DNA from 3 places in the Streptomyces sp. NPDC127100 genome. Region 1 is predicted to be linked to each of the others. Evidence: riboswitches for the same ligand, from Rfam matches in the RefSeq annotation. Region 1 holds a riboswitch; each other region holds the start of a gene.
The links. A riboswitch is a leader RNA that binds a small molecule or an ion and turns the genes downstream of it on or off. The one in region 1 is predicted to bind cyclic di-AMP.

Region 1 (9,521 bases):
TCCTGGGACGCTCCGTGGTGCTCATGGCATCGAGTATCCACCCGCTCCAGGGGGGTGGTTCGTGCGCCCCTTCACAAGCTTCGGCAGCCCTTGTGCTACCATCCGCGACCCACGTGACGGAGATCATGGCGCGACGAGGAACCGGCGTGTAGTGCGTCCCGTTGTCAATGCCGCGTGAGCTGCCACTCCGCGCCTCCGAGGGCGGTGGACCGGCCCCCTGCGCACCCTCTCCGGGGCCCTCTCGCGACCCCGTCCTGAACACGTTCAAAGGGCAGTTGAACCCCCAAAAGGGTCAACGGGCGGCCTTTCCTCGTCCGCCGGGACCGAAATCCTTGTGAAGAACTTCACGAACTTTGCCGACGAGATGTCGCCGGGGCCCCTCACGGGGCCCCCGGGGCGCGCTCAAACGTTGTCCGGCCTGCTCAGAGAGCCACCGCGGACACCTATGCCACCGACCACGCGATGCCGTCGAGGATGTCGTGCTCGCTCACGACGACCTCCTCCGCGCCCGTCCGCTCCATGATCGCCAGGAGCACCAGCGCCCCGGCCGCGATCACGTCGACCCGGCCCGGGTGCATCGAGGGCACCGCGGCGCGTTCGGCGTGGGTGGAGCGCAGCAGCCAGTCGGTGATCCCGCGGACCCGGTCGCGCGAGATGCGGGAGTGGTGGATGGCCGCCGAGTCGTACTCCGGCAGCTCCTGCGCGATCGCCGACACGGTCGTGACGGAGCCCGCGAGGCCGACCAGCGTGCGCGCCTCGTCCAGCGGCACGGACCGGCCGGCCTCGTCCAGGGCCGCCTCGACGTCGGCCCGTATGGCCGCGATCTGCTCCTCGGACGGCGGGTCGGTCACCACGCCGTCGCGGACCAGGTGCCGCTCCGTCATCCGGACGCAGCCGACGTCCACGGAGCGGGCGGCCCGCACGTGGTCGTCGCCGACGACGAACTCGGTCGAGCCGCCGCCGATGTCCACGACCAGGTAGGGCCGGGCCAGGTCCGCGCGGCCGGTCAGCTCCTTCGTCGCCCCCGTGAAGGAGAACTCGGCCTCCTGGTCGCCGGAGATGACCTCCGGCTCCACGCCGAGGATGTCCAGCACCCCCTGCACGAACTCGTCCCGGTTCTCCGCGTCGCGGGAGGCGGAGGTGGCCACGAACCGCAGCCGCTCGGCGCCGTGCTCCTTGATGACCGCGGCGTACTCGCGGCAGGCGGCGAAGGTCCGCTCCAGCGCCTCGGGCGCCAGCCGCCCGGTGCGGTCGACGCCCTGCCCGAGCCGCACGATGGTCATGCGGCGGTCCAGGTCGGTCAGCTCGCCCGTCGCCGGGTCCGCGTCGGCCACCAGCAGCCGGATGGAGTTCGTACCGCAGTCGATGGCGGCGACTCGCGTCACTTGCCGTCCTCCCCGCAGGTCTCGGAGACCGTCACGCACGGCCCCTTGCGCCACCACTCGGGCAGCATCGCGATCGCCTCGTCGCCCAGCGGGTTGACACCCGGGCCGGCCGCCAGCGAGTGGGCGACCAGCACGTGCAGGCACTTCACCCGGTCCGGCATGCCGCCCGCGCTCGGGAAGCCGGTCAGCTCCTCGATCTCGTCGCGCCGCCGGACGTAGTCCTCGTGCGCCGCCCGGTAGGCGTCGGCCAGCTCCGGGTCGGAGGCCAGCCGCTCGGTCATCTCCTTCATGACCCCGTTCGCCTCCAGCGTGCCGATCGCGGAGGCCGCCTTCGGGCACGTCAGGTAGTACAGCGTGGGGAACGGCGTGCCGTCGGGCAGCCGCGGCGCCGTCTCCACGACGTCCGGCTGTCCGCAGGGGCAGCGGTGCGCGATGGCGCGCAGGCCGCGCGGAGGACGCCCGAGCTGCTGCTTGAAGGCCTCCACGTCCGCGTCGGTGGGCTCGGTGCGCGGGGTGGTCGGCGGGGGAGTCTGCATGACTGTCTTCTGCTGGTCTTCCTGTTGAGTCACTGCCGGTGGGCGGCGGCGTCGGCCTTGTCGACCCCGTCCCACACGTTCCGGTACCAGGGACGGTCGGCCGCCCCGACGTCGGCGTGCGACTGCTCGGCCGCGTGCGGGTCGACGACGACGAAGCCCGTCTCCCCCGGCATCACGTAGTGCAGCCGAAGCCGGATCTGCTGCTCGGCGTAGGCGTCGTCCTGCCAGCGCGCCTTGAGGTCGCGCAGGTCCTCGACCCGCTGACGGGTCCGCGCCTGCTCCTCGCGCAGGTCGGCGATCTCCGCGCGCTGGGCGACGTACTGCCGTATCGGGTAGGCGAGCGCCACGACGAGCGAGCACAGCACCATCGCGAGCAGCGCCGCCCGGCCGGTCAGGCGGGAGCGGCGGGCCTGGCGCTTCGTCTGCGAGCGATAGACCCGGGCCGCGGTCTGTTCCCCGATGATCCGGATCCTGGTCGCGGTGGAGAAACGGTCCCGGTCCTTCACCGCCATGTCTCCGCCTCCGCCTTCATGGTCGCTGTACGCGTACGTCCCCGCACACGGTACGGGACCGAGTACGGGGACGTACGTACGACGCTGCCCGCAGGGGGTGACGCTCAGCCCCTGCCGTGCCGGCTAGTTCGCGGAGCGGAACCGCGGGAAGGCGCTGCGGCCGGCGTACACCGCGGCGTCGTCGAGGATCTCCTCGATGCGCAGCAGCTGGTTGTACTTGGCGACGCGCTCGGAGCGGGCCGGGGCGCCGGTCTTGATCTGGCCGCAGTTGGTCGCGACGGCCAGGTCGGCGATGGTGACGTCCTCGGTCTCGCCGGAGCGGTGGGACATCATGCACTTGAAGCCGTTGCGCTGGGCCAGCTCCACGGCGTCCAGGGTCTCGGTCAGCGAGCCGATCTGGTTGACCTTGACCAGCAGGGCGTTGGCGGCGCCGTCCTCGATGCCGCGGGCCAGGCGCTCGGGGTTGGTGACGAACAGGTCGTCGCCGACGAGCTGGACCTTGTCACCGAGCTTGTCGGTGATGGTCTTCCAGCCCTCCCAGTCGTCCTCGAACAGCGGGTCCTCGATGGAGACCAGCGGGTACGCCTCGACCAGCTCGGCGTAGTACTCGGTCATCTCGGCGGCCGAGCGCTCCTTGCCCTCGAAGGTGTAGGAGCCGTCCTTGTAGAACTCGGACGCGGCCACGTCGAGCGCGAGCGCGATCTGCTCGCCCGGGGTGTAGCCGGCCTCCTTGATGGCCTCGAGGATGAGGTCGAGGGCCTCGCGGTTGGAGCCGAGGTTCGGGGCGAAGCCGCCCTCGTCGCCGAGGCCGGTGGCCAGGCCCTTGCCCTTCAGCACCTTCTTGAGGGTGTGGTAGACCTCGGTGCCCCAGCGCAGCGCCTCGGAGAAGGACTCCGCGCCGATCGGGGCGATCATGAACTCCTGGATGTCCACGTTGGAGTCGGCGTGCGAGCCGCCGTTCAGGATGTTCATCATCGGCACCGGCAGCAGGTGCGCGTTCGGGCCGCCCAGGTAGCGGAACAGCGGCAGGTCGCTGGCCTCGGAGGCGGCGTGCGCGACGGCGAGGGAGACGCCGAGGATGGCGTTGGCGCCCAGCGAGCCCTTGTTGTCGGTGGCGTCCAGGTCGAACATGGCCTGGTCGATCAGGCGCTGCTCGGTGGCGTCGTAGCCGACCAGCTCCGGGCCGATCTGCTCGATGACGGCGAGGACGGCCTTCTCGACACCCTTGCCCTGGTAGCGGTTGGGGTCGCCGTCACGGAGCTCGATGGCCTCGAAGGCACCGGTGGAGGCGCCGGACGGAACGGCGGCACGCCCCGTGCTGCCGTCGTCGAGGCCGACCTCGACCTCGACCGTGGGGTTGCCTCGGGAGTCCAGGATTTCCCGGGCTACGACGACGTCGATGGACGGCACGAGCATCTCCTTCTTCAATGTGACGCTTCGGTGTGACGCGGGTCCGCAGGACCGCAGCGGCTCTGCGGGACGAGCCTAACCGGCTCCGGGCGATCGGCCAGCCGGTCGCCCACCCGATGGACAGAACCGAGAGTAAATTGTTTCCGAACGGAACAAAGGCGGTTCACGGAAACTGGGCCCGCCCGGACCGTCCCCCGGCTCCGCGGGCGTGAAAAAACCCGCCCCGGTGCGTACGGGGGAACACGCACCGGGGCGGGAGCAGGGGCGGGCCGCCGCCTACTTGAGGTGCAGCTGCTGGCCCGGGTAGATGAGGTCGGCCTCGTCGACGATGTCGTCGTTCAGGTCGAACAGCTTCGCCCAGCCGCCCTTGACGTGGTGCTCCGCGGCGATCGAGCTGAGCGTGTCGCCCTTGACGACCTTGTACTCGCCGTCACCCTTCTCGACCTTCTTGCCGGTCGGGGTGGTGACGGTCTTCTTCTCGGCCTTCGGCTCGGCCTGCTTCTCGGCGGCCGGACGCTCCGAGGAGCGGGAGGCCTTCTGCTCGGTGGAGCGCTCGGCCGTGGAGCCGCTGGAGGACTGCGAGGAGCCGCTGTCCTGGCTCTCGGCGGAGCCACCGGTGTACGCGGCGCTCGACAGGCCGGTGCCGCAGACCGGCCAGGCACCCTTGCCCTGGCTCGCGAGCACCTTCTCGGCGACCGCTATCTGCTGCGCCTTGCTCGCCTGGTCGGCGGTCGAGGCGTACTGCGTGCCGCCGTAGGCGGCCCAGGTGGACGCCGAGAACTGCAGACCGCCGTAGTAACCGTTGCCGGTGTTGATGGACCAATTGCCGCCGGACTCGCACTGGGCGACGGTGTCCCACTCGGAGGCGGTGGCGGCGGAGGCGTTGCCGGCCGCCATCAGCGGGGCGGCGACGGCCGCACCGGTGACACCGGCGACGGCGATGACCCGGGTGGCCTTGAACGGACGACGGTGCTTGCCCTTGCCGGAAAACAGCATGGTTGATCCCCTCACCGACGCCTGCGAGGTGAGCTGTCGGGTTCGGGCCGGTTGAGTTGCCCGGCCGGGTCCCTCACGGGACTCGGCTCCACCCCTAGCCGCTCCGGCCGAACTGCCCGGTGCGGCACTTACCTTGGGTCCCCCGCTCCTGCCTGCGGCGCTTGACGCGACGACTGTTCCCGTACCGCCGCTGGCAGGATTCGGCGTTGCGACGGCCGGGGCCCGCGATGGCGAGCGGTCACGACCGTAGACACGCGCTCCGCGGATTTTCAAAGACGATCACGGCTTCTGAGACCTATATCTCACGTGATCCAAAACGGACATACAGCCGCGAACCATGACGCGAACTACCGCTGGTTTTCGCCCGGTTCGCCCACGACCGTGAGCGTCTGACCGGGCAGGATGTGGTCCGGGTCGGCACCCACGACGTCCTTGTTGCCGTCGTACAGGGAGCGCCATCCGCCGCTGAGGTCAAGGGAGTCGGCGATGCCCCACAGACTGTCCCCGGAACGGACGGTGTACGAACCGTCCGTGAGACCGCGGGCGGCGTCCTCGCCGCGCGAGGCGTGCCGCCCGGACGACTCCGCGGCGCGGCCGTCCGCCGCGCCCTCCTCGGCGCTGCCGCCGCGATGCCGGCCGGTCGAGGACTCGTCGGTACCGGTGCCCGCCGAAGCGGCGCCGCTCTGCCCCGACTTGTCCGACTCGTCACCGCTCGATGCGGTGGCGTCCACCCCACCGGACCCCCGCGCGCCACCGGCCGCCGGAGCGCCGGACGCGGAGGACGTGTCGGACTTGGCCGTTTCGTCCCCCGCGCTCGACGCGACGTCAGGCGTGGCCGACGCGGACGGCGACGAGGGCTGGGACTGGGACCGGGACGGAGAGGGAGTCGCCGAAGCGGACGATTCAGGGGCGGACTTGGTGGAATCGGTCAGACCGGACGAGCCGGACGCGCCCGATCCGTCCGTTCCGTCCTTGCGCGTCGACGCCCCGTCATCCGAGCCCCGGGTGCCGTCGGTCACGCTGCCCGAGTCGTTGCCCAGACCCGCGAGCAGGCCGCAGGTCGGCCAGGCGGCGATGCCCTGGTCCGCGAGCACCTTCTCGGCGACGGCGATCTGCTGCGAACGGCTCGCCTGGTCGGCGCTCGACGCGTAGCCCAGGCCGCCGTACCGCTCCCAGACGTCCTGGGAGAGCTGGAGGCCGCCGTAGTACCCGTTGCCACCGTTCTGGCTCCAGGCGCCGCCCGTCTCGCACTCGGCGACCCGGTCCCAGTTCGTTCCGTCGGCCGCGTGGGCGCCGGTGGCCCCCAGCAGCGGGATCGCGATGGCGGAGCCGGTCACTCCTGCAGCGACGACCAGGGCGGGAGCCTGGCGGGGGCGACGGTGACGACCGTTCCCGGAGAGCATGCGACGACCTTTCACGAGACAGCGGGGACGGCGCGGCGAGTGAGGCTCGGCGCCACGCTGATCCGTGAAGGTATAGGCAGATGATCGCTTGTCACAAGTTCATGCCGCGCAGATCACGTGAAGATCACAGAGTTGAGCGCGTGTCATGTTTGCGGTGGCGACGGACTGCTCCCGGGCCGCGGCGGGACCGGTGTGAACGACACCGGGAGGGTACGCAGTCCCCGCATGATGAGCCCGCCGCGCCACCGCAGATCGGCCGGATCCGCGGCGAGGGCCAGGTCCGGAAGGCGGGTGAGGAGTGTGGCGAGCGCGGTCTGCCCCTCGAGCCGGGCGAGCGGCGCGCCGAGGCAGTAGTGGATGCCGTGTCCGTACCCGAGGTGCTGGCTGTCCCGGCGGGAGAGGTCGAGGGTGTCCGGGTCCGTGAACCGCTTCGGATCCCGGTCGGCGGCGGCCAGGACGACGAGGACGGGATCGCCGGCGGCGATCTCCTGCCCGCCGATGGTGAGCGCCCGGGTGGCGAAGCGCCAGGTGGCCAGCTCCACCGGACCGTCGTAGCGGAGCAGCTCCTCGACGCCGGTCTCCAGCAGGCCGCGGTCGCCGGCGGCAAGGGAGTGCTGCAGCCGGGCCCGCTCACCGGGGTGGGTGAGCAGGGCGTACGTGCCGTTGCCGACCAGGTTGACCGTGGTCTCGAATCCGGCGAACAAAAGGATGAAGGCCATCGCCGCGGCCTCGTTCTCGGTGAGGTGCTCGCCGTGGTCGGAGGAGCGGATGAGACCGGAGATGAGGTCCTCGCCGGGGCCCGGCTCGGCCGGCAGCGCGGCGCGCTTGCGGTGGATGAGATCGGCCAGGTAGCCCCGCATCTTCTTCACCGAGCGGGCGACACCGCCCCGGGGACCGCCGCCGTGACGGATCATCATGCCCGCCCAGTCCCGGAAGTCGTCCTGGTCCTCGCGGGGGACGCCGAGCAGGTCGCAGATGGCGTAGATGGGCAGCGGGAAGGCGAACTCGTGGATGAGGTCGGCGGAGCCGGTGGCTGCGAACCGGTCGATCAGGCCGTCGGCGAGCTCCTGCACCCGCGGCGCGAACTCGGCGACGCGCCGGGGCGTGAACGCCTTGCTGACCAGTCGGCGCAGCCTGGTGTGGTCCGGCGGGTCGATGTTGAGCAGATGCGTCATCAGCTCGGCCTTGCGCTCGCCCGGAATGCCGGTCTTCCCCTTTGCGTGCGCGGGCTCGTCGTGGTGTGCCGGGTTCTTGGACAGCCGCTGGTCGGCGAGGGCCTGCCGGGCGTCGGCGTACCGGGTGACCAGCCACGCCTCCACGCCGCTGGGCAGCGTCGTCCGGTGCACCGGAGCATGCTCGCGCAGCCAGGCGTACGCCGGGTAGGGATTACTGGCGAACTCCCAGGTGAACAGCTCGGGAGCCGGACCGCCGGGGTCGGTGCGGCCGGTCACCCCTCGACCTCCCTGATCGCGTCCCGGTACGTCCGGGCCGCCGCCCTCAGGGCCGCCTCCGGGTCCGTGCCCTCGGACTCGGCGCGGGCGGCCAGGGCCAGGAGGTCGTAACCGACGCCCTCGCCCGTGGGGAGCGGCACCCGGAGGCCCGCCGTGCGGACCCGGGAGGCCAGCTTGGCGGCGAGGGCCAGGCCGGGCTGGCCGAGGGGGACGCCCTCGGTGACCGAGGTGCGCCGCTTCTCCACCGCCTTGGTGCGCAGCCAGTGCTCCCGGACCTCCTCCGGCGTGGTCGCCGTCTCGTCGCCGAAGACGTGCGGGTGGCGGTGGATGAGCTTGGTGACGATGGTGGCCGCGACGTCGTCCACGGAGAACGGCGCCTCGGGGTCCTCCTCGGCGATCCGGGCGTGGAAGACGACCTGGAGGAGGACGTCGCCCAGTTCCTCGCGCAGTTCGTCGCGGTCGCCGTCCTCGATGGCCTCGACGAGTTCGTAGGCCTCCTCGATGGCGTACTTGGCCAGGCCCTGGTGGGTCCGCTGCGAGGACCAGGGGCATTCCACGCGGATGCGGTCCATGACCTGGACGAGGTCCAGCAGGCGGGCGCCCGGCAGGTCGTAGGAGGCGGGGAGCAGTTCCAGCTCGGGCATGGCGACGCGGCCGGAGCCGGCCAGGCGGGCCAGGCCGTCGGTGAGGGCGGGCTCGCCCTCACCGGTCGCGACGACGACCACCGTGCGGCCGCCCTCGCAGGCGCCGACCAGCTCCTCCGCCGCCGGGGACGCCTCGTCGACCCGGACGCCCGCCTCGCGCAGGTACGGCAGCTGCGGGTGCGCGGCGTCGGCGCACAGCACGCGGTCGGCCGTGCGCAGCGCCTGCCAGGCGGGCCAGGACAGCAGGCCGGGGGCGACGCGGTGGCTGGTGGTGAGCAGGACGATGCGGCCCGGGCCGGAGCCGGTACCGGGAGCGGGGTCGGCGCTGGTTGCGTTCACGGTCCGAACGTAACGCACGGCGCCGGCCGGCCCGTGAGCCGTCCGGCGCGAGGCGGTCCCCGGCGGGAGCGCTACGCCGGCTGGTTCCCGGCCTCCGCGACCTCCCGCACCCACGGTGCCGTCGCGTCGACGCGGCTGCTCTTCTGGACGTCCCAGGTGCCGTAGCGCGGGTTGAGGTCGATGTCGAGCTGCTTGGACGCCTTGGACAGGGCCTGCCAGAACTCGGGGCGGCTGGTGTCGGTGCCGAGGTGCTCGGCGAGCTTCTGGGCCTCGAGCTGGAGGCGGAGGTTCTCCTCGAGGCGCTCGGGGGCGACGCCGTACTGCTGGAGCCAGACGGTCTCCAGCTCCTTGGCGCCCCCGGCCTGCTGCTCCAGCCCGGTGCGCATCTGCTGGACCTCCTTGCGGGTGACGGTCACGCCCGCGTCCTGGGCGGCGCGGTGCAGGACCCGGTCGAGGACCATGCCGTGCAGGGTGTCGCGGGTGAGGGTGCCGCTGCGGGCGACGACCTGCTGGTACTGGGTCTCGTCCGGGACGGCGGCCCGCTGCGCCTCGCGTACCTCGTCGACCCGGTTCTCCAGCTGGGCGACGGTGATCCGCTGGTCGCCGACGACGGCGGCCGCGCCGGGATGCGCGTCGTTCCCGCAGGCGGTGAGCAGGGGTGCCGCGGCGGCGATCGCTGCGGTGAGGAGGAGCGCGGTGCGACGGCGGCGGTGCAAGGAAACCTCCCGAGGAGATTGTGCGACGGTGCACAAAGTCTTGCGATGATCGATGGTAGGCAGTGGCCCGGCTTTGGCCAACCCATTCGACCAACGATTCACGGGGACTTCGGGCACCGCCGCGCCGCC
Region 2 (9,521 bases), on a different contig from region 1:
TCCAGGAGGTCACGGAGGTGCGGTGGGCCGTGTCGGACACCGCCGGCGGCGCCGCCCGAGCGGGCGTCCCGCGCACCGCCCGGCACCACCCTGGACAAACTCATGCACGCGCATATACTGCACGTGCTGGTAATTCGCGCACGCCGATCACTTGGAGGGACCCATGAGCCGCCGCTTCCTCTTCCTGCTGGGCAGCAGCCGCCCCGACGGCAACACCGAACTGCTGGCCCGCCGTGCCGCCGAGCAGCTGCCCGCGAGCACCGAGCAGCGCTGGATCAGCCTGGCCGAGCACCCGTTGCCCGAGTTCGAGGACCTGCGGCACGACAGCGACCACACCCGGCCCACCACGGGGAACACGGGCCTGCTGCTCGACGCCACGCTCGCCGCGACCGACCTCGTGATCGCCTCGCCGCTGTACTGGTACTCGCTGTCCGCCCCGGTCAAGCGCTACCTCGACCACTGGTCCGGCTGGCTGCGCACCCCCGGCCTCGACTTCAAGGCGACCCTGGCCGGACGCACCCTGTGGGGCGTCACCGCGCTGGCCCACGAGGAGCCGGAGGTCGCCGACCCGCTGATCGGCAGCCTGAACAACTCGGCGGCGTACATGGGCATGCGGTTCGGCGGGGTCCTGCTCGGCAACGGCAGCAGGCCCGGCGACGTCCTGCGGGACACCGACGCGCTGTCCCGCGCCAAGACCTTCTTCGCCCAGGAGCCGCCACTCGCCCGTTTCCCCTACGAGCGGACGGACGCGCCGGCTACGAGGTGATGTCCTTCGCCGTGAACCGGGCCCAGGCGGCCGAGCCGAACACCGCCGCGTACAGGGCCTGGAGGCCGAGGTTCTTCACCAGGTCGTCCCAGTAGACCGGCTCGCGCATCAGGTCGGCGAAGGACAGCCAGTAGTGCGAGAAGAAGTAGGGCTGGAGCGCGTGGAGCTGGGGGATCTGGTCGAGGATCTGGACGGTGATCAGCAGCCCGACCGTGGTCGCCATCGCCGCGATGCCGCTCGTGGTCAGCGTCGAGACGAACAGGCCGAGCGCCGCCACGCCGACGAGCGAGGCGGCCACGACCAGGGCGATCAGCAGGGCCCGCCAGAGTCCCTCGGCATACGTGATGTGGGTGCCGGAGATGGTGGTCAGGTCACCGAGCGGGAACAGCAGGGCCCCGACCGCGAGCGCCGAGACGGCGACCACGAGGGTGGCCGCGAGGCAGAAGGCGATCACCGTCACGTACTTGGTGAGCAGCAGGCGGGTGCGCCCGGCCGGGGCGACCAGGAGGTAGCGCAGCGTGCCCGCGCTCGCCTCGCCCGCGATCGCGTCACCGGCGACGACTCCGACGGCCATGGGCAGGAAGAACGGGAGCGTCGCGGCCAGCGCGGTGAAGACCAGGAACAGTCCGTTGTTGCTGATCTGCGAGATGAACGCCGGTCCGTCGCCCCCGCCGCCCCGGCCTCCGCCGCCGAACGACGAGCCGTCGCCCGTCTCGATCCTCACGGCGATCCCCACCAGGACCGGCACCGCGGCCAGCACGCCCAGCAGGGCGAGGGTGCGCCAGCGCCGGAAGGTGGTCAGCAGCTCGCTGCGCAGCAGTCCGAGGGTCCACAGGCGGCGCGGCGCGCGCACGACGCCCGCGTCCACGTCCACGTCCGTGCTCCCGCCCACCGCTCCGTCGGGCCGTGCCGCCCCGGCCGGTGACGCCTCAGCCCGCGACATCGAAGCCCTCCCCCGTCAGCGCCACGAACGCGTCCTCCAGGGAGGCCCGTTCCACTCCGAACCCGCGGACGCGCACGCCGGCCGCGACCAGCGCGGCGTTCAGGTCGGCGAGGTCGCCGCCCGGCGGCTCCGCCGTCACCCGGTCCTCGGCGACGGCCACGTCCCCGGCGCCCCGCTCCTTCAGCACCCGTGCCGCCTCTCCCGTGTCCGGCGTGGTCACCACCAGCCGGCCGCGCGCCCCGGCCGCCAGGTCGGCCACCGCGCCCTGCGTGATCAGCCGGCCCCGCGCCATCACCGCGGCGTGCGTGCACACCTGCTCGATCTCGTCCAGCAGGTGGGAGGAGAGGAAGACGGTCGTGCCGTCGGAGGCCAGCTCGCGCACGAGGGTGCGGATCTCGCGCATGCCCTGGGGGTCGAGCCCGTTGGTGGGCTCGTCCAGCACCAGCAGGCGGCGCGGCTGGAGCAGCGCCGCCGCCAGGCCGAGGCGCTGCTTCATGCCGAGCGAGTACGCCTTCGCCTTCTTGCCCGCGGCGGCCGCGAGGCCCACCCGGTCCAGCGCCGCCCCGACGCGCTCGCGCCGGGTGCGCGGGTCGGTGGTGGGGTCGGCGGCGTCGTAGCGCAGGAGGTTGTCGCGGCCGGAGAGGAAGCCGTACAGGGCGGGGCCCTCGATGAGGGCGCCGACCTGGGGCAGTACGGCACGGGCAGCGCGCGGCACGGGCCGGCCCAGCACCCGTGCCGTGCCCGAGGTCGGCTCGATCAGGCCCATCAGCATGCGGATGGTGGTGGTCTTGCCGGAGCCGTTGGGGCCGAGGAAGCCGAAGACGCTGCCCGCCGGGACGGTCAGGTCCAGGCCGTCGACGGCGAGTTGCCCGCCGCGGTAGCGCTTGGTGAGCGCCCGGGTGGCGATGACGGCGTCACCCGCGCTCCCCCGGTCCGGACGCTCCGGCTCCGCGGCGGACGGCTCACCCATCGGCTCCCTCTCCTCGTCGTACGGGTACGGACCGTGGCGTCCGGTCCTACTTCGCGGCGTCGGCCGCCTTCACCAGCGCGTCCTTGGTGACCGCGCCGGCGTAGACCTTGCCGTCGTCCGTGATCAGGGCGTTGACCAGGCGGGTCTTGAAGACCGTGCCCGAACCGAAGTCGCCCTTGACCTGGTCGCCGAAGGAGCCCAGGAAGCCGCCCAGGTCGCCACCCGCGGAGGCCGTGGGCAGACCCTGGCCGCCGGTGTCGAAGGCGGCGACCGAGTTCCAGCCCTCGCCGATGACCTTCAGGCCGTCCAGGCCCCCGGCGAGGTCGCCGCCGGGCCCCCGGCCCCGCTCGGGCGCCTCGGCCGCCGTGTCGCCCTCGGTGACCTTCGCGCCCTTGGGCGGGGTGAAGTCGAAGGTCGACGCGTCCGGCTTCGCGAAGCTGACCTGGGTGAAGCCGGCGTCCACGACGGCGGCGCCGCCGCTGGACGGGGTGAGCGTGAACTTCAGCGGCATGCCGGTCCTGGCGTCCACGGCCACGCTGATCGCTCCGACCGTGGAACCGGACTGCCTGGGCTTGATCACCAGCCGGTAGGCGTCCCGGCCGGCCACCTGCGCGGTGCCGTCGACGGTGACAGAGGTGGTGTCGTCGACCGCCTTCAGCGCCTGCTCGGTGAAGTCCTTCGGGGTGGCCGGCGCCTTCTCGGCGGGCCGCTCGGCGCCCGCCGCGGCGGTGGAGTGGTAGACCTCGTTGGACCTGCTGTCGTAGCCCCAGACGTCCTTGCCGTCGTGGATCAGGCTGTACTCGGCGGCGTCCTCCAGCAGGGACAGCTTCTGCCGGTCGGGGCCGTCGGCCGCGACGCGCAGCGTGTGGGTGCCGGTCACCAGCCCGGTGAGCTTGGTGGACGGGTCCGCGGCGGAGCCGTCGTCGCCCGCGCCCTCCCCCGGGCCGCCGGACATGCCGGACATCAGGCCGCTCTCCAGGCCGCCGAGGTCCGGCAGGCCCAGGTCGGTGCTGATCCGCACCGTGCCGGACAGCTGCTGGACGTCCGACCGGGCGATCCTCTCGATGAGCTGCTGGGCCGTCACCTCCGGCAGGTCCGGGTCGCCGGAGTCGGCGAGCGCGGGGACGAGCCCGATCGTGGCGGCCGCCACGCCCATCACCGCGACCGGGACGACGTACCGCGCGGCCCTGCGCCGTCCGGTGCGCGGTTCCTCGCGCTCCCCGGCGGTCGTGCTGTCGTCGGAATCGATCGGTGCCATGTGTGCCCTACCTCCGTCGTCGGCGGCGGCTGTCTCGCGACCTCGCACTGTTCACCCGTGAGCCGCCATTCTCACCCGAATCGGTGAGGAGTGGTGTTTTTCCGTGGTGTCCATCTGACCAAATCGGTCAGGAAGAAGCGTCAGACCTCGGGCTCAACTCCGCGTACTCCTGCGGGATGACACGGAGGAGCGGCATCTCCCCCGGCCCGTAGGGGGCAGGGGCGCCACGCCGGGAGGGCGCGGGGAACGGCCGGGCGGGGTCAGCCGGCCCGGTGCACCACCGCGTCGCACAGCTCGATCAGCGCGGCCTTCGCGTCGCACTCCCGCAGCGGGGCCAGCGCCGCCCGGGCGTCCTTCGCGTACCGGACGGTGTCCCGCCGGGCCTGCTCGAGCGCGGGGTGGGCGCGCAGCAGGCGCAGCGCCTCGGCGTGCCGTGCGTCGTCGCTCAGGTCGGAGTCGAGCAGCTCGCACAGGGCGACGTCCTCGGCCAGCCCCAGCCGGGCCGCCCGCTCGCGCAGCCGCAGCACCGGGAGGGTCGGGATGCCCTCGCGCAGGTCCGTGCCGGGCGTCTTGCCCGACTCGTGGGAGTCGGAGGCGATGTCCAGGACGTCGTCCGCGAGCTGGAAGGCGACGCCGAGCCGCTCGCCGTACTGGGTCAGCACGTCGACGACCGTCTCGTCGGCGCCGGACATCATCGCGCCGAACCGGCAGGAGACCGCCACCAGCGACCCCGTCTTGCCGCCCAGCACGTCCAGGTAGTGGTCGACCGGGTCCCGTCCGTCCTGCGGGCCGGCCGTCTCCAGGATCTGGCCGGTGACGAGCCGCTCGAACGCCAGGGCCTGCACCCGGACCGCCTCGGGCCCGAGGTCGGCGAGGATCTGGGAGGCGCGGGCGAACAGGAAGTCGCCGGTGAGGACCGCCACCGAGTTGTCCCAGCGGGTGTTCGCGCTGGGCACGCCGCGGCGCACGGCGGCCTCGTCCATCACGTCGTCGTGGTACAGCGTGGCGAGGTGGGTCAGCTCCACGACCACGGCCGAGGGCACGATGCCGGGCGCGTAGGGGTCGCCGAACCGGGAGGCGAGCATCACCAGCAGCGGCCGGAACCGCTTGCCGCCGGCCCGCACCAGGTGCTGGGCGGCCTCCGTGATGAACGGCACCTCACTCTTGGTTGCCTCAAGCAACCCTTCCTCGACGGCCGCCAATCCGGTCTGGACATCGGCTTCCAGAGCCTGGTCCCGCACGCTCAGCCCGAACGGCCCGACGACGGTCACGAGGGGTCTCCTGTCTGCTGGTGTCTACTGGCGATTACCTGGTTTGTCGATAGGTCGCTGCCACCACTCGAGTCAGCGTATCCGGTCACGTTTCGATCACCGCTAGCGCCCACCGTTACAGGCCGGTCGGTATTGGATCATGCGCGGTATGTTTTTGATCGGGCGATATGAGCAGATACCGCCCGATGCCACCAGAACGGCGCGAACCGGGACACGGCGCGCCGGAAACCGCCACCGAAGATCCCACCATTCCTCCCAACGGGCCGCACCCCGGGAACGTCACCCATTCGGCACCCTCCCGCCCTCCCCCCTCTCCGAACGGATGCCCGCGCAGCGCGCGCGGACACCGGGACGGACCACCGGCGGCGAGGTGCGACCGAGGGCGCGGAGCCCCGGCCCGGCCGCCCGTCCCGCGCCCGTCGGCGAAGCGACCCCCATCGGCGGCCGGTTGGCCACCAGTTGGCCCTAATGCCCGTTTTGCCGACCTTGTTGAGGCCCGTGAGTTGGCTCACGCCCCCGCGGTCCCCCGCGCCCGCGCCGCGAACCCCGCCACCCCTTTGCCCCGTAGGGGAGTTGACCCTTGGCAGTCGCAAAGGATCAAGCACCCCAAAACGCCCGGATCAAGGTCAAGAGGCACGTCGAGTGATTCCTGCACTTGTTCCGGACATGTGCTCTCGCATACGTTCCCGGCCTGTCGGGCGGACGCCGAATCCTGCCACCGCCCCGACGCACAGTCATCCACTCGACACACTCGCAGGCAGGAGCGGGGGACCCAGGTAAGTCGCCGCACCGGACACCACCGGAGCGGCTCGGGGTGAAGCCGTGCCCGTCAGGGCACGGCCGGGCACCTCCCCGCCCGAACCCGACAGCTCACCTCGCAGGCGTAGGAGAGGGACACACACATGCCTGCCAACGGTCAGAACCGTCACGCCCGCACCGCCCGCCTCGGCCGCAAGCTCGCCCTCGCCGGCGCCGGCGCCGCCGTCTTCGCCATGCCGCTCGTCGGGGCCGCCACCGCGTCCGCCGCCACGCCGGCCACCACGACCACCGCCGCCACCGCGGCGACCACGGCGTACCCGGACAACCTCGACGGCTGGATCCGCGAGTCGCTGGACATCATGGCCCAGCACGGAATCCCCGGGACGTACGACGGCATCCACCGCAACATCATGCGGGAGTCGTCCGGCAACCCGCTCGCCATCAACAACTGGGACATCAACGCCGTCAACGGCACCCCGTCCAAGGGCCTGCTCCAGGTGATCGACCCGACCTTCCAGGCGTACCACGTCGCCGGCACCTCCTGGGACTCGTACGACCCGGTCGCCAACATCACCGCCGCCTGCAACTACGCGGCCGACCGGTACGGCTCGATCGACAACGTCTTCAGCGCGTACTGAGCCGTACCCCGCACCCGGCCGTGACCCGGTCCCGTCGGCCTCCGACGGGACCGGGCCCTAGGGGGTGTGTGATGTCGTGATCACGCGGTGGTCACGAGGCCTCCGGGACAGGCCGAACCGCAGAAATCAGCCCAACCAGTAGTGCTCGACCTTGTCGAACCGTCTGGCGTGAAGGTCGTCGCGGCTGATCAACCAGCTGATGTCGCCGTCCATCCAGTCGTACTGGAGCGACTCCATGTTGAAGGTCGCGAGGTGCAACAGCGGTTGTCCGGGCAGCTCCCGCCATGCCCGGTCGTAGACCTCGTCGAACCGCTCCGGGGCGTCCCTGAGTTCGCGGACCGCCTCCTCCCGCAGGCGCTGGAACGCCTCTGTGCTCTTGTCCCAGCTGTGGTGGATGTTCCCCTGCACTCCCCGCAGCTTGTCGGTGCTGTTGTCCATGGCCGGTCTGACGCCGACCTTGGCGGCGTACTCCTCGACGGCGGCCTCCAGCCGAGCGTGCCACTCGGCTTCCTCCCCTTCCGGCTCACCCCAGATGCCCCCGTGGTCCTCGCCGATGAGCCAGGCGTGGGCGTCCCATGCGTCGTTGTGGGAGGCGACCATGGTCCAGCGGTCCAGCATCATGTGGGAGGACCCGAACTGCAGGTCCAGTTCGCTCGGGACGGGGGCCGGGCGCACGGTCGTCTTGGTCCCGGGCGGTATGTAGAGCGCCTTGCCGCCGCCAGCGTCCGACCAGGTGAACAGCAGGAGGTGCCCCTCCCGGGGCAGCCCGTCGTCGAACAGCGTGCGGGGCACCGCGGCGAGGTCGAAGGATGCGACGAAGATGTCGCCCACCTTCCACTCCATGTCCAGGGGCAGCGCCGGCGCCCCTCCGATGTGACCGATCACCCGGTCGCCGGGCCGGACGCTCTCCGGCGTCTTCTGCTTGAAGTACACGGCCGGCTCCATGCTCCACAGCAGGCGGGTGATGGCGTCGTCGGACACCCCGTGCCGCCGGGCGAAGGCCCGGAAGGCACTGCTGCGGGACGTCTGCCCCACGGGATCGCCGGAGGGGCCGACTGTGCTGTCCCAGTTGCTCACGAGTTCGCTTTCTGACGAGGGATCGGTGACCGGCACCGTGCGGGCGGAGCCCGATGCTGATCAACACGGTAGAGCACCCCTCCGACAACGCCCTCGTCGCCAACTGCCGGTGCCCCTAAGGCTGTCCACACGCCGCGTCACCCTCGGACCATCGTCGGCCTGAGGGTGGCGCGGCGCCGGCGACTCCTGGGGCCTGTGTGTTGTCGTGATTAGTTGCCGGGTTCTGAGCTCTTCGCGAGGTGGAAGCCGGTAGGACTGTGGTCGTGACGCGTAGGCAACTCACCGATGCTCAGTGGAAGTTCATCGAGCCGTATCTGCCGATCGGTAAGTACGGCCCGTATCCGGAGCGTTTGCGGGAACAGTTCGAGGGGGTGATCTGGCGGTTCCGCTCCAGCGGTCAGTGGCGGGAGATGCCTGCCGAGTTCGGCCCATGGGCCACCGTCTACGGACGTTTCCGCATCTGGCGAGACGCCGGTGTGTTCACCGCCCTGCTGGAAGGCCTGATCGCTCAGGCAGCCCGCGCGGAGCAAACAGATTTATCGCTGGTCAGCGTGGACTCCACTACGGTCCGTGCCCACCATGACGCCGCGGGGCTCCGCGTCAGCAAGCACCTCATGTCGGCCCTGGAGGAGGCTGCGCACAAGCAGGAGACAGCCCGGCAAAAAGGGGTGGTACGGAGGAACAGAACGGACAGGACGAGCGCCGGCGTATCCGGCGCCGACACAAGCTCCGTCTGAAGCAAGCCCTGCTCGGCCGGTCCCGGGGCGGCCTCACCAGCAAGATTCATCTCGCGGCGGACCGCAGATGCCGTCCGCTCGCCTTCGTCTTGACCGCCGGGCAGGCCGCGGACAGTCCGCAGTTCATCCCCGTGCTCGAGAAAGTGCGAGTCCGTCTGCCGGTCGGCCGTCCCCGCACCAAACCTGGCGCAGTCGCCGGTGACAAGGCCTACTCATCGCGCGGAAACCGCCGCTACCTGCGAAAACGCAACATCAAAGCAGTCATCCCGGAGAAGAAGGACCAGGCCGCAAATCGCAAGAAAAAGGGCTCACGCGGCGGCCGGTCCATCAGCCACGACGCCGACCTCTACAAGGAACGGAACACTGTCGAACGCCTGATCAACAAGCTGAAAGCCTGGCGGGGCGTCGCCACCCGCTACGACAAGTCACCCGAAAGCTACCTTGCCGGCCTCCACCTCCGAGCCTCCATAATCTGGATCGACGACTCGCTCAAGTACACCGTGTGATCACGACATCACACAGCCCCTAGCCGGCTCCGAAGATCCGCTCGAGGACGACGGCCACGCCGTCGTCCTCGTTCGTCGTGGTGACCTCGTCCGCGACCGCCTTCAGTTCGGGGTGCGCGCCGGCCATGGCGACCCCGCGGGCCGCCCAGTGGAACATGGGGATGTCGTTGGGCATGTCCCCGAAGGCGATCGTCCGGCGCCGGCTCAGGCCCAGGTGCTCGGCGGCGAGCGCCAGACCGGTCGCCTTGGTGACACCGCACGGCTGGAGCTCCACCGTCCCCGGCCCCGACATCGTGACCGTCGCGAGGGAACCGACCACGGCGCGCGCCGTCGCCGCCAGCTCGTCGTCGGACAGGTCGGGGTGGCGCAGCAGCACCTTGCTGATCGGCGCGCCCCACAGCTCGTCGCGCCGCTCCACCCGCACCGCGGGCAGGGTCGGGTGGGGCATCAGGTAGCCCGGCTCGATCAGCGTCAGTCCGTCGACACCGTCCTGGTCGACCGCGGCGTAGACCTCCCCCACCTCCGCCTCGATCTTGCCGAGCGCGGTCTCCGCCAGTTCCCGGTCCAGGGTGACCGACCACAGCATCCGGTGCGCG
Region 3 (9,521 bases), on a different contig from region 1:
ATGGCGCGCGGCGCTGGAGTACCTGCACGACCGGCGGGGTGTGCGGCGGCTGATGGTGGAGGGCGGGGGGACCGTACACAGCAGCCTGGTGCGGCAGGGGCTCGCCGACGAGCTGCAGCTCGTCCTCGCCCCGGTGTTCGTCGGGGACCCGGAGGCCCCCCGGCTGTTCGGGCCCGGCGACTACCAGCGCGGGCGGCTCAGGCTGGTGGAGACGCGGCGGATCGAGGACGTCGTGCTCATGCGGTACCGGCCGACCGCCCCGGGCTCCGCCGGCCGGGTGTCCGCCGCCGACCGGCACTGGCTGGCGCTCGCCTGCGAGCTGGCCGAGCTGTGCCCGCCGTCCGGCACGGCGTTCAGCGTGGGTGCCGTGGTCGTCGCCGCCGACGGCACGGAGCTCGCGCGCGGCCATTCCCGGGAGGGCGGGGACCCGGTCGTGCACGCCGAGGAGGCCGCCCTCGCCAAGGTCGACCCGTCCGATCCGCGGCTCGCGACCGCGACGGTGTACAGCAGCCTGGAACCGTGCGCCCGCCGTTCCTCCCGGCCGGCCCCCTGCGCCCGGCTGATCCTCGACGCCGGGGTGCGCCGCGTGGTCACGGCCTGGAGCGAGCCGGACACCTTCGTGTCGGGCGCCGACGGCAGCGGGGTGCTCACCGACGGGGGCGCCGTCGTCGTCCTGCTGCCGGAGTTCGAGGCGGCGGCGAAGGGCCCGAACCGTCACCTGGCGGGCCACTGAGGAACGCGTGTGCGTTCCACCCCCGACATGACGTACACTGGTGACACAACGACGCGGGGTGGAGCAGCTCGGTAGCTCGCTGGGCTCATAACCCAGAGGTCGCAGGTTCAAATCCTGTCCCCGCTACTCAAGGCCGAAGGCCGGAATCCTCAAGGATTCCGGCCTTCGGTGTGTCCGCCTCCGTCACCCGGCCGGCCCGCACGGCTCGCTCCCCGCCCCTCCTCCGGGAAACCTGGAGGACGGGACGGCAAGCGGCGTGGACGTGCAGGGGCGGCGGGAGACGAGTGGTGCGGCCAGGTGAGGTGGACGGCGAGGGCCCGTATGCCGGGGCCGGGGGTCGGCTGCCCGGCGACCCCGTGCCCGATCCCGGCCTCGGCCCGGTGCCCGCGCCGCCCGTCGCGCGGGAGCGGCGGCGGACCCCGTACGGCCGGGCCCTCGTGCGCCTGCTCCCCGTCCTGCTCATCGTCGTGGCCATCCTGTACGACCTCTTCACCCCCCGGTACTTCACCGCGGGTCCCCTCTACACGGCCGCGCCCCTGGTCGCGGCGCCCGTCTACTCGCGGCGCGGCACCGCCCTCACCGGCCTCGCCGTGGTCGCCGCCGTCGTCGGGCTCCAGCTGAGCAAGGGCGTCATCCACTACGTGGACTCGCTCACCGAGCTGATCACCATCGCGACGGTCGCCGGCCTCGCCGTCTTCGTGAACGCCTTCGTCCGCCGCACCGACGAACGGCTCGCCTCCGCCCGCGAGATCGCCGAGGCCGCCCAGCGCGCCGTGCTGCCCGAGCCCGCCGGGCGGATCGGCGGCTTCGAGATCGCCGCCCGCTACGAGGCGGCGCAGGCCGGCGCCTTCATCGGCGGCGACCTGTACGCGGTGCAGGACAGCGCGCGCGGCGTGCGGCTCATCGTCGGCGACGTGCGCGGCAAGGGCATGGGCGCGGTGGCCGCCGTCGCCGTGGTGATCGGCGCCTTCCGGGAGGCCGCCGAGCAGGAGGCGACGCTGGAGGCGGTCGCGCAGCGGCTGGAGCGGGCGCTGGCGCGCGAGGGGGCCCGGCGCGACGGGCTGGACGCCTTCGAGGGGTTCACCACCGCCGTCCTCGCCGAACTCCCGCACGGCGAGGGGGTCGTCCGCGTCGTCAACCGCGGCCATCCGCCGCCCCTGCTGCTGCACCCCGACGGCACCGTGCACCCGGTGCAGGCCACGGAGTCCGCACTGCCGCTCGGGATGGGGGAGCTGGGGGTGTGGCCCGACCGGGCGGTGCCGACCGGCTTCCCCGGCGGTGCCACGCTGCTGCTGTACACCGACGGGCTGTCGGAGGCCCGCGACGCCCACGGCCGCTTCTACGATCCCCACGCCCGGCTGACCGGCCGGGTCTTCCGGCGCCCGGCGCACCTGCTCGACACCCTCGCCGACGAGGTGCGACGGCACTCCGGGGGCGGCATGGCGGACGACATGGCCCTGCTCGCCGTGCACCGGCACTGAGCCGGACGACCACATCGAACAGAGTCACGGGGGGTGACGAAGTGAGCGCCCTCCGCATAACAACTGACACACCATCAGGAACGTGTGTGGTGATCTTTCGGCCTGAGGGGCGGTCAACTGGACCGCATTTGGCCCTTCATGGGGTGTACGTCCGGGCCCGATCCCTTAACGATCAAGAGGAACGGCTTGGAATCGGCGCCTCGCGTCTATTAACGTTCGATAACGCAGCGCGGTCGTCCCAGCCGTCACAGAAGGCGGCTCCGTGCGCACGCGCCGAATCCCGTGAGGGAACCGGGGAACCACCACTTGGGGTGAATCGGGCGTATGCCGCCGTGGAGACACGGCACGTATACGCGCGTAGGAGACCTTCCTGCTCCGAACCCGTCAGCTAACCCGGTAGGCGGAAGGAAGGAAAGGAGTACGCCCACGTGGCGTCCAACCGGCCTGCCCCCGAGGCCCCGTTCGTGCCGAGCACGCACGACACCGCATCCTTCGGCTACGACGGCCACCGCGCCGAAGAGGGCCCCTGGGAGGAGTGGAACCCCACCGCGGAGTCCATCCGTCCCGTGCGCGGCCGGCACCGCGTCGCCAAGCAGCGCGGCGGACTCGCCCGCAGCTCCACCGTCCTCGGCGTCGGCGTCATCGCGGCCGTCGGAGCGGGCGGCATGGCCAGCGCCCAGACCGGCAAGCCGCCGGTGTCGATCTCGATGCCCGATCTGCCGAACGTCGGCTCGCTGATCTCCGACGACGAGCCGGAGCCCGAGGGCTCCGCCACCCCGCTCAGCGGCATCGGCGTGACGGCCGGCGACACCGCCGAGGGCACCACCGACGCCGGTGAGGTCCTGCGGGCGCGCATCATGCAGCAGGCCGAGCAGCAGCAGGTCCAAGTGGAGGACAAGGCCGCCGCCGAGGCCGCGGCCGCCGCCGAGAAGCAGGCCGCCGAGGCCGCCGCCAAGGCGGAGAAGGAGGCCGAGGCCAAGGCCGCCGCCGCCAAGAAGAAGGCGGAGGAGGAGGCCGCGAAGAAGGCCGAGGCCGAGCGGCTCGCCGAGCTGGCCAAGCAGTTCACCCTGCCGACCTCCTCGTACACGATCACCTCCACCTTCGGTCAGGCCGGTTCCATGTGGTCCTCCGGCCACCACACCGGCCTCGACTTCGCCGCGCCCACGGGTACCCTCGTCAAGGCCGTCCACTCGGGCACGATCACCGAGGCGGGCTGGGCCGGTTCCTACGGCTACCGCACCATCCTGACCCTGGACGACGGCACCGAGCTGTGGTTCTGCCACCAGTCGTCGATCAGCGTCGGAGTCGGCCAGAAGGTCAGCACCGGGGACGTCATCGGCCGCGTGGGCGCCACCGGCAACGTCACCGGACCGCACCTCCACTTCGAGGTACACGTCGGCGGTGCCGAGGGCGGCGTCGACCCGGCGGCCTGGCTGCAGGGCAAGGGCCTCAGCCTCTGAGACCGGGGCGTCCGTCAGCGGCGCCCACGACACCCACCTCCGGATCCCGGCAGTCCTGACGGCGACCCCCCGACGTCAGGGCTGCCGGTTTGCGCGAACTTTGCGTCGCGCTGGAATGACCGGTTCCGGGGCGCTTGTTGTCGCCCTACATGACTTCTCTGCGCAAGCTCGGCTCCTCCGACCTCGAGGTCTTCCCGCTCTCCCTGGGCGGCAACGTCTTCGGCTGGACCGCCGACCAGGACACCTCCTTCGCCGTCCTCGACGCCTACACCGCCGCCGGCGGCAACTTCGTCGACACCGCCGACTCCTACTCCGCGTGGGTCGACGGCAACAGCGGCGGCGAGTCCGAGACCCTCATCGGCAAGTGGCTCGCGGCGCGCGGCAACCGCGCCGACCTCGTCATCGCAACCAAGGTCAGCCAGCACCCGGAGTACCCCGGCCTGTCCGCCGCCAACATCAAGGCCGCGGCCGACGCCTCGCTGCGCCGCCTGGGCACCGACCACATCGACCTCTACTACACCCACTTCGACAAGCCCGAGGTGCCGGTCGAGGAGATCATCGGCGCGCTCGACGAACTGGTGCGCGCGGGCAAGGTCCGGTACATCGCCGCCTCCAACATCACCGCCGAGCGGCTCTCGGCGTCCCTGGAGTTCTCCGACCGCGAGGGCCTCGCCCGGTACGTGGCCCTCCAGCCCCACTACAACCTGGTCTCGCGCGACACGTACGAGGGCGGGCTGCGCGACGTCGCCGAGCGGGCCGGTCTCGCCGCCGTGCCGTACTACGCCCTCGCGGCCGGCTTCCTCACGGGCAAGTACCGGCCCGGGACGACCGTCGACAGCCCCCGGGCGGGCGGTGCCGCCAAGCACCTGGAGAGCGAGCGCGGCCGGCGGGTGCTCACCGCCCTGGACGAGATCGCCGAGGCCCACGGCGTGCCGGTCGCCACGGTGGCCCTGGCCTGGCTGGCGGCCCGGCCGACGGTGGCCGCGCCGATCGCCTCCGCGCGGACGGTCGAGCAGCTTCCGGCGCTGCTGGGCGTGGCGGAGCTGGAGCTGACGGAGGCCGAGGTGCGCGGGCTGACGGAGGCGTCCGCCTGAGGCACCCGCCCGGGGACCGCTCAGCCGCCGCTACGACCGGTACGGGTACGCGGTGCCGGGGGCATGGGCCTACGCGGCGTACGGGGCGGGTGCCGTGTGCGCCGCGTGGCCGCCGTACGCGCCGTACGCGCCGTAAGTCCCGTACGCCGGCCACGGGGGCACGGCCACCGGGAGCGGCGGCGCCGTGGCACGGGCCGCGTGGTCCAGTGCCGGGCGCGCCACCTCCCGCCGACGCCACAGCTCGGTCAGCAACTCCCGTTCCCGTACGACGTAGTCGGCGCCCGCCCGGCCCCGGAGCCCCCGGTGCCGCAGGGACGCCAGCGAGGTCGCGTACGCCGCGTACTCCGCCACCGTCCGCGCGGCGGGCTTCCCGGCGTGACGGCGGGCGTACTGCCGGGCGATGCGGCGCGCCCGCATCGAGCCGAGCGCGAACGGCTCGGCCGGCGTCAGCCAGCCGGCCACGGCGTAGACGGGCAGCTCGGCCCGCACGGCGCCCAGTTCGCGCTGCCGGGTCCACACCGCGAGCCAGGTCAGCAGCCCGAAGGCCGGCACCATGAAAGCGGCGTACACGGCGAAGAAGCCGTACTCGCCGAGCGAGGCCGAGCCGTTCCACAGCGCGTGCGTGCCCATCGCGAGCAGCAGGCCGGACAGGGGGAGCAGCACGCGCCGCAGGCGCCGGTGGCCGGGGGAGAGCGCGGCGGCGCCGAAGCCGACGCCGGTGAGCACGGTGAACAGCGGGTGGGCGAAGGGCGACATGACGACCCGGACGAAGAAGGTCGCCGCGGTCACCGAGGCGAAGCCCCGGTCGCCGGTGAGCTGGTCGGTGCCGAAGGCGGTGCCCAGGTAGAGGATGTTCTCGGTGAAGGCGAAGCCCGTGGCGGTGACACCGGCTATGACGAAGCCGTCGATGATGCCGGTGAAGTGCCGTCTGCGGTAGAGGAAGACCAGCAGCACCGCCGCGGCCTTGGCGGACTCCTCCACGACCGGCGCTATCACCGTGGCGCCCAGGGTGTCCGCGCCGCCGGGGTCGGCGGTGGCCGTCGCTATCCACCTGGTCGCGAAGCTGTTGGCGACGATCGCTATCAGTGCCGCCGCGCAGGCGCCCCAGGCGAAGGAGAACAGCAGGTTCCGCCAGGGGCCGGGGTCGACCCGGTCCAGCCAGCGGAAGGCGGCCACGAGCAGCGGTACCGGAAAGACCGCCAGCCCCAGCCCCACCAGGAACCCTTGCGTACCGGTCTGTTCGCGCACCAGGGCCAGGATCACCGCGCCGGCGAGCGCGAGCAGGACGGCCGGGGCGCCGTAACGCACCCAGGTGCGCTGCCACCAGTGCGGACGCGTGCGGGGCTGCGTGGGCGGACGCGTCGGATACGGGGGACTGGTGGCCACGGCATGGACCCTAACCGGTGGGAGGCTGCTCCTCGTGCTGTTCGCCGTGCTGCCCGCGGTCGGGCACGGAGGGCTGGACGCGGCGGAAGAGCAAGTCGTTCACCACATGTCCCTTCTCCAGTCCCTGGCCCTCGAAACGGGTCTGCGGCCGGTGGTCGGGACGCGGCGCGAAGCCGCCGCCGGGCACGGTGTTCTCGAAGTCGGGGTGCGCGGTGAGGACCTCGAGCATCTGCTCCGCGTACGGCTCCCAGTCGGTGGCGCAGTGCACGACGCCGCCGGGCGCGAGGCGGGACGCGGCCAGGGTCAGGAACTCCGGCTGGATCAGGCGGCGCTTGTGGTGCCGCTTCTTCGGCCAGGGGTCGGGGAAGTAGACGCGCAGTCCGGCGAGGGAGCCGGGGGCGAGCATCTCGCGCAGCAGGATGATCGCGTCGCCGTTGCCCACGCGGATGTTGGACAGCCCGTTCCGGTCGGCGAGAGCGAGCAGATTGCCCTGGCCGGGGGTGTGGACGTCCACGGCGAGGATGTTGGTGTCCGGGTCGGCCGCGGCCATCCGGGCGGTGGCCTCGCCCATGCCGAAGCCGATCTCCAGGACGACGGGGCCGGTGTTCCCGAACAGCTCGGTGAGGTCGATGACCCGCTGCCCGTCTATGTCCAGGCCCCACTTCGGCCACAGCCGCTGCAGCGCGTCCGCCTGCCCGGTGGTCACCCGGCTGCGGCGCGGCTGGAAGCTCCGGATACGGCGCTCGAAGTGCGACCCGGCGGGATCGGCCTTCGGCCCGTCGGGGAACCGGGGCTCGCCCTTGGCACGGGCATGCCGGTCGGGGGTGCCGAGGGGCGGCTGCGGGCTTTCGGGGGCATGGCGTGAATCAGACACAGTGAGTCGATTTTACGGCCGGGCCGCTTCATCCCGCGCCCAGTGCCGTCAGCGCCCGCCGGGCCACCTCCCGGCCGATCGGCAGTGCCGCGGTCGCGGCGGGGGACGGTGCGTTCAGGACGTGCACCGCACGCGCCCCCTCCTTGATCAGGAAGTCGTCCACCAGCGTCCCGTCCGCCAGCACCGCCTGCGCCCGCACCCCCGCCGGCGCCTTCACCAGGTCGCCCTCCGTCACCGCCGGCAGCAGTCTGCGCACCGCCGACGTGAACGCCGCCCTGGACACCGACCGGCGCAGCTCCCCGGCGCCGTACCTCCAGTGGCGCCGGGCGATGCGCCACGAGCCCGGCCAGGCGAGCGTGGCACCCAGCTCGCGGGGCCGGACCACGCCCCAGCCGTAGCCCTCGCGGGCCAGCGCCGGCACCGCGTTCGGGCCGAGGTGCACGCTGCCGTCGATGCCGCGGGTCAGGTGCACGCCGAGGAACGGGAACGCCGGGTCGGGCACCGGATACACCAGGCCCCGCACCAGCTCCGGCCGCGCGAGCTCGTAGTACTCCCCCCGGAACGGGACGATCCGCATTCCCGGGTCGTCACCCGTCATCCGCGCGACCTCGTCGCAGTGCAGACCGGCGCAGTTGACCAGGACCCGGGCCCGGACCACGTCACCGGTACGGGTGCGGACGGCGACCCCGAGGTCCGGGCGCCGGTCGACGCGCTGGACCTCCGCGCCGTAGCGGATCTCCGCGCCCGAGGCCCGGGCCAGCTGCCGTGCCACCCCGGTGTAGTCGCAGACGCCGGTCGTCCCGACGTGTATGGCCGCCAGGCCCCGGACCTCCGGTTCGTACGCGTGGATCTGGGCCGCGCCCAGCTCCCGCACGGGAATGCCGTTCTCCCGGCCGCGCTGGACGAGCGCGTGCAGCCGGGGCAGCTCCGCCCGGTCGGTGGCGACGATCAGCTTGCCGGTGACCGCGTGGTCGATGCCGTACTCCGCGCAGAACTTGACCATCTCGGCGGCGCCCCGCACCGCGTAGCGGGCCTTCAGCGAGCCCGGGCGGTAGTAGACGCCGCTGTGGATCACGCCGCTGTTGCGGCCGGTCTGGTGCCGGGCCGGTCCCGGTTCCTTCTCGAGCACCGTGACGCGGGTGCCGGGCGCGGTGCGGGTGATCGCGTACGCCGTCGACAGGCCGACGATCCCGCCGCCGATCACCAGCACGTCGCAGTCGTATGCGATCCCGGTCCGCACGTGTTCCACCTCCCGGTCCCTTCCCGGTCCGTCGCCCGGCTTCGATAGTGCACTGCGCCACTGACAATGCCCTCAAACCCGCGCGGCACCGGACTCAGGCCGGGGTCACCAGCAGCGGCCGGGCCCGCTCGCGCAGCTCGACCACCCGGGGCTCGTCGCCGTACGGCTCCAGACGGTGCAGGAGATCCTTGACGTACTCGGTGGTGCGGGCCGAGGAGATGCGCCCGGCGACCTCGACCGCCCGCACGCCCTGCTCGCAGGCCGCGTCCAGGTTGCCGGACTCCAGCTCGGCCACCGCCGAGACGACGAGCCGCAGTCCGTGCGAGCGTACGAACTCCTCCGTCGGTTGCGACAGGGCCTGCTCGGTGAAGCGGCGCACCTGGCGTGGTGCCTTCAGGTCGCGATAGCACTCGGCCGCGTCGGCGGCGAACCGGTCGTAGGAGTAGAAACCCAGCCACGTCGGATCGTTGTCACCCGGACGGGCGCGCTCCAGCCAGCTCTCGGCGGCCTTCAGGGCGGCCCCCGCGGCCGGCGCGTCGCCCGCGCGCGCGTGTGCACGGGCCTCGACCAGGCGGAAGAAGCTCATGGTGCGGGCCGTGGCCAGGCCGCGGTTGCGTTCCAGCGCGGCCTGGGCGAGGTCCACGCCCTCGTCGCCGAAGCCGCGGTAGGTGGCCTGGAGGGACATGGAGGCGAGGACGTAGCCGCCCAGGGGGACGTCGGCCGCCGCGCGGGCCAGGCGCAGGGCCTGGATGTAGTAGCGCTGGGCCGCCTCCTGCTGGCCGGTGTCGAAGGCCATCCAGCCGGCCAGCCGGGTCAGCTCGGCCGAGGCGCCGAAGAGGGCGCGGCCGACCTCGTCGGAGTAGGAGCCGAGGAGCAGGGGTGCCGCCTCGACGCGTAAGCACTCGGGCACCATGGACGAGCGCCAGTCGCCGCCGCCGTACTTGGAGTCCCAGCGGCGGGCGTCCTCGGCGGCCTCCCGCAGTTTGCGCACATCGCTGTGGCCGACTTTGAGCGGTGCGCCGGAGCCCTCGGCCGGGCCCGCGTCGCGCGCCACCGAGCTGTCGGCCGGGGTTATCAGCCACCGCGAGGCGGGCGTTGCGTATGCGCTCACTGCGAACGATCCGGCGAGCGACTGCCAGATGCCGCCGGCGCCGGCCCGGCGTCCGGCGAGGTCGAGGCGGTACAGCTCGGTGGCGGACCTGACCGCCTGGCCGACGTCCCGCGGGAAGGCGAGACCCACTTCGGGGGCGGGA

Region 2: another riboswitch for cyclic di-AMP. It lies ahead of ACFWJB_RS05170 (transglycosylase SLT domain-containing protein); the one in region 1 lies ahead of ACFWJB_RS17885 (transglycosylase family protein).
Region 3: another riboswitch for cyclic di-AMP. It lies ahead of ACFWJB_RS33535 (M23 family metallopeptidase); the one in region 1 lies ahead of ACFWJB_RS17885 (transglycosylase family protein).

The regions. Positions count from the first base shown of each region.
Region 1 covers NZ_JBHXFL010000017.1:17,333-26,853, reverse strand. Annotated here, with positions in the region: gene ACFWJB_RS17910 (NAD(P)/FAD-dependent oxidoreductase) at 1-25, opposite strand, end outside; gene ACFWJB_RS17905 (exopolyphosphatase) at 444-1,385, opposite strand; gene ACFWJB_RS17900 (DUF501 domain-containing protein) at 1,382-1,921, opposite strand; gene ACFWJB_RS17895 (septum formation initiator family protein) at 1,951-2,433, opposite strand; gene eno (phosphopyruvate hydratase) at 2,557-3,843, opposite strand; gene ACFWJB_RS17885 (transglycosylase family protein) at 4,120-4,839, opposite strand; cyclic di-AMP (ydaO/yuaA leader) riboswitch at 4,843-5,009, opposite strand; gene ACFWJB_RS17880 (transglycosylase family protein) at 5,187-6,242, opposite strand; gene ACFWJB_RS17875 (cytochrome P450) at 6,386-7,693, opposite strand; gene ACFWJB_RS17870 (nucleoside triphosphate pyrophosphohydrolase) at 7,690-8,676, opposite strand; gene ACFWJB_RS17865 (SurA N-terminal domain-containing protein) at 8,748-9,392, opposite strand.
Region 2 covers NZ_JBHXFL010000003.1:90,396-99,916, reverse strand. Annotated here, with positions in the region: gene ACFWJB_RS05195 (flavodoxin family protein) at 164-766, shown strand; gene ACFWJB_RS05190 (ABC transporter permease) at 756-1,709, opposite strand; gene ACFWJB_RS05185 (ATP-binding cassette domain-containing protein) at 1,696-2,679, opposite strand; gene ACFWJB_RS05180 (outer membrane lipoprotein carrier protein LolA) at 2,726-3,937, opposite strand; gene ACFWJB_RS05175 (polyprenyl synthetase family protein) at 4,198-5,208, opposite strand; cyclic di-AMP (ydaO/yuaA leader) riboswitch at 5,942-6,107, shown strand; gene ACFWJB_RS05170 (transglycosylase SLT domain-containing protein) at 6,111-6,605, shown strand; gene ACFWJB_RS05165 (DUF1963 domain-containing protein) at 6,732-7,682, opposite strand; partial or broken gene ACFWJB_RS05160 (IS5 family transposase) at 7,946-8,925, shown strand; gene ACFWJB_RS05155 (HAD family hydrolase) at 8,945-9,521, opposite strand, start outside.
Region 3 covers NZ_JBHXFL010000066.1:10,428-19,948, forward strand. Annotated here, with positions in the region: gene ACFWJB_RS33520 (dihydrofolate reductase family protein) at 1-733, shown strand, start outside; tRNA gene ACFWJB_RS33525 (tRNA-Met) at 786-859, shown strand; gene ACFWJB_RS33530 (PP2C family protein-serine/threonine phosphatase) at 1,021-2,214, shown strand; cyclic di-AMP (ydaO/yuaA leader) riboswitch at 2,476-2,631, shown strand; gene ACFWJB_RS33535 (M23 family metallopeptidase) at 2,643-3,674, shown strand; gene ACFWJB_RS33540 (aldo/keto reductase) at 3,824-4,768, shown strand; gene ACFWJB_RS33545 (PrsW family intramembrane metalloprotease) at 4,838-6,154, opposite strand; gene trmB (tRNA (guanosine(46)-N7)-methyltransferase TrmB) at 6,165-7,028, opposite strand; gene lhgO (L-2-hydroxyglutarate oxidase) at 7,057-8,277, opposite strand; gene ACFWJB_RS33560 (MFS transporter) at 8,363-9,521, opposite strand, start outside.